2 linked regions of the Anatilimnocola floriformis genome follow. The protein of the gene in region 1 interacts with the protein of each later gene in a pairwise test. Links are inferred from orthologs where the notes say so. Each region holds a gene or a part of one and is shown on either strand. Other genes may lie near its edges.

Region 1 (4,504 bases):
CTTCATTCGGTTTGCATCTCGCGCCGTTGGCTGGGGAGCGGATCGACATCGAGCCAACGCTCTATCGCTTTCGCCGCAAAAAAGATCCGGACGAACTCGAGCGGCTGAAGATCGCCATCGCCGGCACCGGCAAGATGTACGAAGCAGCCCGCGCGATGATTCGTCCTGGCGTGACCGAGATCGACGTTTTCAATCATCTGCAAGGCGTGGCCGTTGCCTCCTACGGCGAAATGCTGACCGGGACTGGCAACGACTATCAATGCGGCGCCCGTGGCGGTCCGCCGCGCAACAATCGCCCAGCCGAGGATGGTGAACTCTACATTCTCGATCTCGGCCCCGCCTACCGTGGTTACTTCGCCGACAACAGCCGGGCCATCGCGGTGAACGGCAAGCCGACCGACGAGCAGCACACGGCGTGGACCTACGTCATGAAGGTCTTCGAACACGTCGAGAAATCGGTCAAGCCGGGGAAGAACTGCCAGGAGTTGTTTCACGAAGTTCAAGCGATTCTCAACGAAGCACCGCTGGGTGTGTTCAATCATCACCTGGGCCACGGCATCGGGCTGTTCCCGCATGAGGCGCCGCATCTCAATCCGAACTGGAACGATACGTTCGAGGTTGGGGATGTGTTTACGAGCGAGCCGGGATTGTATGACGCAATTCTGCGAGAAGGGATGCGGATTGAGAACGATTATTTGGTGACGGAAACGGGGATCATTAATCTTTCTCCTTTCCCGATGGGGTTGTAGGAATACACCACAGAGGCACAGAGGACACAGAGAGGAAGGAATTTGACTTTCCCTTCCTCTCCGTGTTCTCTGTGTCTCTGTGGTTCATCCTTCCCCTGCCGGAGAGAGTAATGCGACCCATCAATGACATCACCGGAGACATCATCGGCGCGGCCATCGAAGTTCACCGCCACCTAGGACCGGGGCTGCTCGAATCAACCTATCAAGCATGTCTCTGCCAAGAACTCACGATCCGCAATATTCCGTTTGAGAAACAACTCGCATTGCCCGTTATTTACAAAGGCATGCACCTCGACGCCGGCTATCGAATCGATCTCCTCGTCGAGAACCAAGTCATTCTCGAACTCAAATCCATCGAAGCCCTCGCTCCCATCCATTTCGCTCAACTCCTCACCTATCTTCGCCTCACTGAGCGCCGCGTCGGCTTACTCATCAACTTCAACATGGTCGTGCTCAAGGATGGCGTGAAGCGGCTCATTAACGATCCAGTCGCAGCCTGATTTCAATGTCGAACGGACTCAATCCCTCTCAGCAAGATGCAGTGAACACCCTCAAGGGCCCCATGCTGGTCCTCGCAGGCGCCGGCAGCGGCAAGACGCGCGTCGTCACGTTTCGCATCGCCAATATCATCCGGCATCGCATCAAGCCGAGCCGGATTCTCGCGGTGACATTCACCAACAAAGCCGCGGCTGAAATGCAGGAGCGGATCAAGACGCTTCTCGGCAAGCAGGAAGACAAGCCGGTCATCTCGACGTTCCACTCGCAGTGCGTCAAGATCCTCCGCCGCAATATCACGAAGCTCGGATATCCACCGCGGTTCACCATCTACGACCGCGGTGATCAAGAGAGTCTCGCCCGCCAGGTGCTGCGCGAGATCCGCGTCTCCGACGAAATGATGCGCCCTGGCGATCTCATCAATCAGATCAGCCGTTGGAAAACGATTTCGCTCTTCCCGCCCGCGGCTGCTCAGGTGGCGCAGACCGACAAAGAGCATCTGGCCTCGATGGGTTATCGCAAGTATCAGCGAGCGATGAAAAACGCCGGCGCGGTCGATTTCGACGATCTGCTGCTCCTGACAGAGGATCTCTTCGAGAAGCACAACGACGTCCGCCTGGTTGAAGCCGGCATGTTCGATCACGTGCTGGTCGACGAATATCAAGACACTAACGGCAGTCAGTATCGCATCATCAAAGCCCTCGCCCGCGATCATCGCAATCTGTGCGTCGTGGGTGACGACGACCAATCGATCTACGGCTGGCGCGGCGCTGAGGTGAAGCACATCCTGCAATTTGCCAAGGACTGGCCCGACGCGAAAACGGTACGACTCGAATACAACTACCGCAGCACGGCGGCGATTCTCGACGCGGCCAACAAGTTGATCGCTTACAACAAACATCGCCACGATAAGATTCTTCGGCCGGCGCGAATGGGTGGCGAAAAGCCGCGGATTTTGCAATTCAACAGCGAAACCGACGAAGCTCGCGAGATCATCGCCGACCTGACGCGCACGATGAAGAGCGAGAAACGCGAAGCCCGCGACTTTGCCATTCTGTTTCGCACTAACGAACAACCTCGCGCCTTCGAAACCGAACTCCGCCGAGTGAAACTTCCCTACGTCGTTCTCGGCAGCCAGTCGTTTTTCGATCGCAAAGAAGTGAAGGATCTGCTCGCGCTGCTGCGAACGATCGAATCGCCGAAGGACGAGCAAGCCCTGCTACGGATCATCAACACGCCGCCACGCGGCATCGGCGCGACGACGGTCGAGAAGCTGATTGCAGCCGCTGTAAAAGATGGCAAGCCCGTCGGCGAACTCATGATGGGGCCGAAGATGGCGGAAATCTGCACTGGGGCCGCGGCTGGCCACGTGCAAAAGTTCGTCGATCTACTCAATCGCTATCGCGCGCGGGCCGACATGATTGCCAAGGCGGGCAACGAACGCCGCGCGGGGGCTCTCGCCGATCTGCTCAAGCAGTTGATCAGCGAAATCGGCTACGAAGCCGAGCTCAATCGACTCTATCCGAATCCCGAAGAACGCCAGAACCGGATGGCATCGGTTGAGGAAGTCATCAATGCGATTGCGCAGTACGAGCAAGGCAAAGGCAAGATCTCGCTTGGCGATTTTCTCGACGAAGTCACCCTCGGCGAACGCGAGTTCGGTGACAGCAAAGACAAGCAGCTCTCGCGCAACGCCATCGCGCTCTTAACGATGCACGCCTCGAAGGGCCTCGAGTATCCGCACGTTTACATCGTCGGTATGGAAGAAGGGATCCTGCCGCATCATCGCACACTGAAAGCAGAAGCCGAAGATGACATCGATGAAGAACGTCGGCTCTGTTACGTCGCAATCACGCGAGCGCAGGAAAAGCTGACTATGTCGCTTGCACTCACACGCATGAAGTGGGGCAAACCGCGCGATACAAAGCCCAGCCGATTCTTGTATGAAATTATCGGCCAGGCAGATAAGCCGCACGGGAAGGGAAAGAGTTAATCCAAGGCCTTGGTGTTCGAAACATCGTTCCCAAACGTATCGAATTGATCGAAGGTCCAAACGACCTTCTTCGTCTTCGGCTCGAGTTCGATCAACAGCGGCTGACCTTTGCCGGCGTGGCAATTGCCGATCAGGTAGTTGCCGTTCTTTAGCACTTCCAGCGTGGTAACCCAGGCCAGCGTGATGTTCGGCAGTTCTTTCTGTTCGACCTTCCACACCACTTCTTTTTCCGGCGTCACTTCCAGCACGCTGTGGCCGTTGCCGGTTGCGATCAGTGTGTTGCCGCTGGGCAGACGCACCGCGGAGAAGCATTTGTCGCCCCACGATTCGGGGCCGTGGCCACCCTTTGGTTCCTTGCCGAATAGTGGAACGTCGTATTCCCACACGATCTTGCCGGTGGCATCGTACTCGCGCAGAAAACCATCTCCTTCGTGGCAGACCAGGTAGTTGCCGTTGTCGAGCTTGCGGGCCAAGCGAGTGTCGGTGTGAGCGTTCGGATGTTCGACTTTCATTTTGATTTCGCGGAGCAGCTTGCCGCTCCGATCGATTTCGATGATCCGCTGCGCGCCACTCTCGGCAATCATCATTCCGCCATCGGCCAGCGGTTGAAACGCGTGGACTTCAATCCGCTTCCCTTCATTGCCGTTTGATTTGGCGGAATCGTAGGACCAGACGACTTCCTTTTTCTTCACATCGATCTCGGCAACCTTGGCAGCACCTTGTTGCACCAGGAAGTTGCCATTCGGCAGCACATGCAGGTCGTGAATGCCGCCCCACTTCATTTCCCATTCGATCTTGCCGTCGCGATCGACGATGGCCAGCTTGCCATTGCCTTGCAGGGCCAGGCGGTGCTGAGCCGACGCGAGTGAAGCGCCGCACAATAGAAGACCAAACGCAAAAATAACTGCCGGAGAGAAACGCATGTTGATCGCCCGATGAAGAATGAAATCAGCTAATAGGTGGTGGCCTCACGCGGCTACCACCGCGCCGTGGCTCGCGATATACTAACCGAGCGATACCCTTCATCCAACTACTTGCTGTTCACAAGGCCTTGCATGGCGACTCCCGAAGAACCGCGCCGCCCCGGCTCACGCTACGTGCTGCGGTATGGTTCCACGCGAGCGCTCGGCATCTTCAGCGCCCGTGGCAACGATCGTTACGGCCGCGGCATGAAAGTGGTCGCCCGCACGCAGCGCGGTCTGGAAGCCGGCGATGTTCTCTGTGAAGCCACGGAAGAGGTCGCCCGCAGTTTGAGCAATGCTCCCGG
Region 2 (4,441 bases), on another replicon or contig:
ATCGAATGCGAAGCGTTCCACATCATTGCTGTGATGACACAAGCAGTGGAACAAGGGGCGGCGCTGCAACTGGTTCTCGTGCAAGCCGCGGGGCTCGCCACGATCACCGTCAGGGCTGTGAACAAACATGAACGCAACGTGTACGGCTGCCCGCGTGCGGGCCTCGGCAACCACGGGTTCCCCAGCCGAAGAGTCCAGGCCGCTGCGCGAATGCATGAGGCGCCGCGATACCACCTGGCTCCGCAAAGCGGGTCGCGCGCAGGCCGACACAGTGTGTCGGACAAGGAGCGAAATGGGCCAGGTTGGCAACATCGTGAGTGGGAAACGAGAAGGTACCGAGAGTTTGGCGGATTAAACTGCTGCACGATCGTAAGGACCGAATTCGCGCACCCCGCCGAAACTATGGGGACGTATTATGCCGGAAAACAACCCGCATAGCGACTCCAAATGCCGCTGGGGCTTGGATTTTTGAAAAATGGGGAATTTGGGGGCGGGAGGCGGGGGACGAGAGGCGAGGGGCGAAAGAAGCCAGTCTTTACGGAGCTACCATTCCTGTACCGGCCGAAGTTGCTCGTCGAGTCGTTCCACTGGCCAAAAAATCCATTTGGCAAGCGGTTCTTGATGCTTGTAGTGATATTTCGCCTGTTCGCGATGCATGTGCCTCGATCCGCGTCGCTGAATTAACGCCCTTGGCGGCACCACCAACGCCAAATAGCTCCCCACATAAAGTGCCAGCAGAATCAGCAGCACGACAGCCAAAATCAGCGGTGTGCGGGATTCGCGTCGCATAAAACTGAACCCTTCATCTCTTTCCCTCGCCTCTCGCATCCCGCCTCTCGCATCCCGCCTCTCGCATCCCGCCTCTCACTCCACCGTCGTCCAAACCCCATTCAGCCGCCGTTCATGCGGATGGAACTTCGCCTTGTATTGCATATGCGCCGAGCCGGCCACGAAGAAGCCGAGGTAAAGGAACTGCCGGCGCTGGGCGCGGCAGAATTCCACTTGGCGGAGGACCGAGAAGGTGCCGATGCTCAAGCCTTCGATCGTGGGATCGAAGAAGCAATAGACGGCGGAGAGGGACGACTTGCCGACATCGGTGATGGCCACGCCGGCGAGGCGGTCTTCGTACCAATAGCTGAGTTCGATCGTTTCGCAGCAGCTATCGGTGAGAAACTCCTCGTAGCCAATCTGATCGATCGGGCCGTCGTCGCGCTCCAGATTGCGTAGCGCGCGGTGCAGATTAAAGAGCTTGATCCGCTCGTCGTCCACAATCGGTTCGCCAACGCGAGTTTCGAGCATTTCCATCCCGCGACGATAAACGCGCCGCTGCGTCGCATTCGGGCGGAAGCTTTCCAGATTTAGCCGAATCGGTTCGCAGGCCTGGCAATTGGGACAATGAGGCCGATAGAGCATGTAGCCGCTGCGACGATCGCCGACATCCAAACGCCGGTCAACTTGCCGCTGCGTAAGATGGGCCAGCGGTTGCCGGAGCGGCAACCGAGCGGTCTCTCCTTCCAGGTACGGACAAGGAGTGAGCTGGTCGTAGATGATTACTTCTTGGGGCTGCAAAGTGGCCCTCCCAGTAGTCGCAACGAGTACTCGCCTTTGTCCCACCAAAGGCCTTTTCGTCGTTCTCGCGACCACCGGCCCTGTGCCGGTGGGGCGATCACTGAACCGCTACCACTTGTAGCTCATCAGTGATTGCTCCACGGGGACAAGCCCCGTGGTCGCAGGATCGCGAAAGCTATTTAACGATCCTAACCGAACTGCGGATCGTCGTTCGCATTATATGTATCAAACTCGCGCAGGCGCTCCGGTGTCGGATCTTGAAACCGCGTGAAGTCTTTGTGCCATTCCATATTCACGTCGCCGACCGGGCCGTTACGCTGCTTGGCGATGATGATCTGGGCCTGGCCCGACAGCCGTTCGCGCTCTTCGCCGCGAGCATAATATTCTTCGCGGTGCACAAACATCACCACGTCGGCATCTTGTTCGATAGCACCTGATTCGCGGAGATGGCTCAGCTTGGGAATGTTGTCTTTGCCCGCTTCGGTTTGCCGGTTCAATTGAGCCAGACACATCAGCGGCACTTTTAGTTCGCGGGCAATACCTTTCAAACGCCGCGCGATCTTGGCGACTTGTTCTTGCCGCGGATCTTTCGCATTGTCGGGCTCGATCAGCTGTAAGTAATCGATGATGATCAACCCCAAACCGCCCGAACGTCGCTTGATCCGCCGCGCCGCGGCTGCGATTTCCGAAACGGTTCGGCCTGGCGAGTCGTCGACATACAACGGCGCCTTGGCGACTTCGGCGGCCTTCTCGACGAGCCGCAGGCGATCTTCCTGCGAGATCGTACCGTTACGAAGCCGATAACCGTTCACCCGCGCGACCGAGCACAGCAAACGATCGGCGAGTTCGATCGACGACATTTCGAGGCTGACAAACAGCACCGGGATGTTCTGATGGAGCGCGACGTTTTCGGCCACGTTCATGGCAAACGCCGTTTTGCCCATCGAAGGACGGGCCGCGAGAATCACCAGTTCGCCCGGATGCAGGCCGCCGGTCTTGTTATCCATGTCGCGAAAGCCATAGTCGCCCGAACCATCGGAGTGCGTCCCCATCATCATCGCTTCGAGGCGGTCCATCGCTTCGTGCAGAATGTCTTTGATCGGCTTCACCGCGTTATCGCTGCGGCTGTCGAGGATCGAGAAGACTTTCTGCTCGGCTTGTCCCAGCAGCTGCGCAGCTTCCGCCGATTCATCATAAGCGTCGCGGAGAATTTCCGTCGCCGACGTAATCAGCGCGCGATAAGTCGCTTTCTCGCGGACGATCTCCGCATAGTAAGTCGCGTGCGCGGCATTCGGCACCGCGTTAATGATCTTGGCCAAGTAGGCCTGCCCGCCAACCGCTTCGAAATCGCCAGCCGTCTTCAAGCGATCGATGAGCAGCGTCGGATCGATCTTCTTGCTCGACTCGTGCAGCCCGCACATATGTTCAAAGAGCTTCTGATGCCCTTCGTCATAAAAATCGCTCGGCCGCACAATCATGATCACGTCGTCGAGCACGTCAGGCAGCAGCACGATGCTCCCCAGCACGCCGATCTCGGCTTGCAGATCAAAGGGAGGCTGCTTGGTGAAGAGCTCGCCCTGCGATGGAGGCTTGTCGTCTTTCTGCGAGCCTTTGAATTGCGGCTTGTCTTTCCGCTGTACTGACGACATATGTCCTCCGTGCAATTTTCAAGAACTCCCGCTCCTCGGCACTCGCGTACTCCGCGTAGCGACCAGGAGGGGGTCGGGGTGAGGGGCCGAAGCGGACCCGAGATAATCGAGCGTTCGAACCGCTGAACACCAGGAAAAGGGCGGCCACGCTGATTGTAACGCGCGACCCTCCCTCAATTCGAATCACAGCGGAAAAATCGAAGCCCTAGCGATAGCACTCGCCGTTTTCTGCGGATCATCCCTCTCGCCAGACTGGGGAAAACCTGTCGCCGACGACACTTAACGCTGCTGGCTGACCCTTGCCCTTCCCCCTCCGAGACGTAGTATTCAAAGGAGGAGATGGACGCCATGAACACGCCGATCAAAATCAGTCCGGCCGTGCCAGTTTCCGCTGCGCCACTTTTCGCTGCACCTTCAGCGGGAGGGGAAAATCGGCCAGTCCCATTCATTCACACCGATCTGCCGGGCCCGCGCGGCAAGCAGTTGATCGCCGACGACGAGCGCTACACGTCGCCCTCTTACACGCGGGTCTACCCGCTCGCTGTCGAACGCGGCGCAGGTGCGATGATCGAAGACGTCGATGGCAACCGCTTTCTCGACTTCACGGCGGGGATCGCCGTTTGCTCGACAGGCCATTGTCATCCGCGCGTGGTCGCTGCCATCGAGCAGCAGGCCAAAAAACTGATCCACATGTCGGGGACCGATTTCTATTACGCCCCGCAAGGGAACCTCGCGCGCAAATTGGCCGAACTCGCGCCGGGCGGCAGCGACAAGCGAGTCTTCTTCACCAATAGCGGCGCCGAAAGTGTCGAAGCCGCGTTCAAGCTCGCCCGCTATCACTCGGGCCGGCAACACATGATCGCCTTCTTCGGCGCGTTCCACGGCCGGACGATGGGTGCGCTGTCGCTGACCGGCAGCAAGATGATTCAGCGCCGTGGATTCGCGCCGCTCATCCCGCAAGTGACGCACATCGACTACGCCAATCCGTATCGCGATGGCGCGGCCGCGTGTATGCACACGCTCAATCAACTCGAAGATCTCTTCCGTCGCACGGTGCCGCCAACGGAAGTGGCTGGCATCATCGTCGAGCCGATTCAAGGCGAAGGTGGTTACATCGTGCCGCCGCCGGAATTTCATCGCGAGCTGAAAAAGCTCGCCGAGAAGCACGGCATTTTGTACATCGTTGACGAAGTGCAATCGGGCATGGGGCGCACCGGCCAGAT

What was found. The genes of interacting proteins can lie anywhere in the genome.
Region 2: the proteins of M9Q49_RS14365 (region 1) and dnaB interact in binary tests that used the Escherichia coli proteins (3 or more experiments, as listed by UniProt). The link is inferred for Anatilimnocola floriformis from one-to-one orthologs.

Annotation. Positions count from the first base shown.
Region 1 is NZ_JAMLFW010000001.1:3,742,708-3,747,211, forward strand. What follows is about bases 748-3,745. They hold M9Q49_RS14365 (ATP-dependent helicase), read left to right. Parts: upstream 748-1,254; coding sequence 1,255-3,237; downstream 3,238-3,745. Other genes in these bases: M9Q49_RS14355 (M24 family metallopeptidase), read left to right, coding at 748-749; M9Q49_RS14360 (GxxExxY protein), read left to right, coding at 860-1,249; M9Q49_RS14370 (outer membrane protein assembly factor BamB family protein), read right to left, coding at 3,234-3,745. In the rest of the region: more of M9Q49_RS14355, read left to right, coding at 1-747; more of M9Q49_RS14370, read right to left, coding at 3,746-4,160; ricT (PSP1 domain-containing protein), read left to right, coding at 4,293-4,504. UniProt on the Escherichia coli protein: Rep helicase is a single-stranded (ss)DNA-dependent ATPase involved in DNA replication; it can initiate unwinding at a nick in the DNA. It binds to ssDNA and acts in a progressive fashion along the DNA in the 3' to 5' direction.
Region 2 is NZ_JAMLFW010000002.1:1,814,230-1,818,670, reverse strand. The notes cover bases 989-3,923. They hold dnaB (replicative DNA helicase), read right to left. Parts: upstream 3,219-3,923; coding sequence 1,758-3,218; downstream 989-1,757. Other genes in these bases: M9Q49_RS31785 (acetyl ornithine aminotransferase family protein), read left to right, coding at 3,567-3,923; M9Q49_RS31795 (arginyltransferase), read right to left, coding at 989-1,569. Outside these bases: M9Q49_RS31800 (hypothetical protein), read right to left, coding at 544-789; more of M9Q49_RS31795, read right to left, coding at 865-988; more of M9Q49_RS31785, read left to right, coding at 3,924-4,441. UniProt on the Escherichia coli protein: The main replicative DNA helicase, it participates in initiation and elongation during chromosome replication. Travels ahead of the DNA replisome, separating dsDNA into templates for DNA synthesis.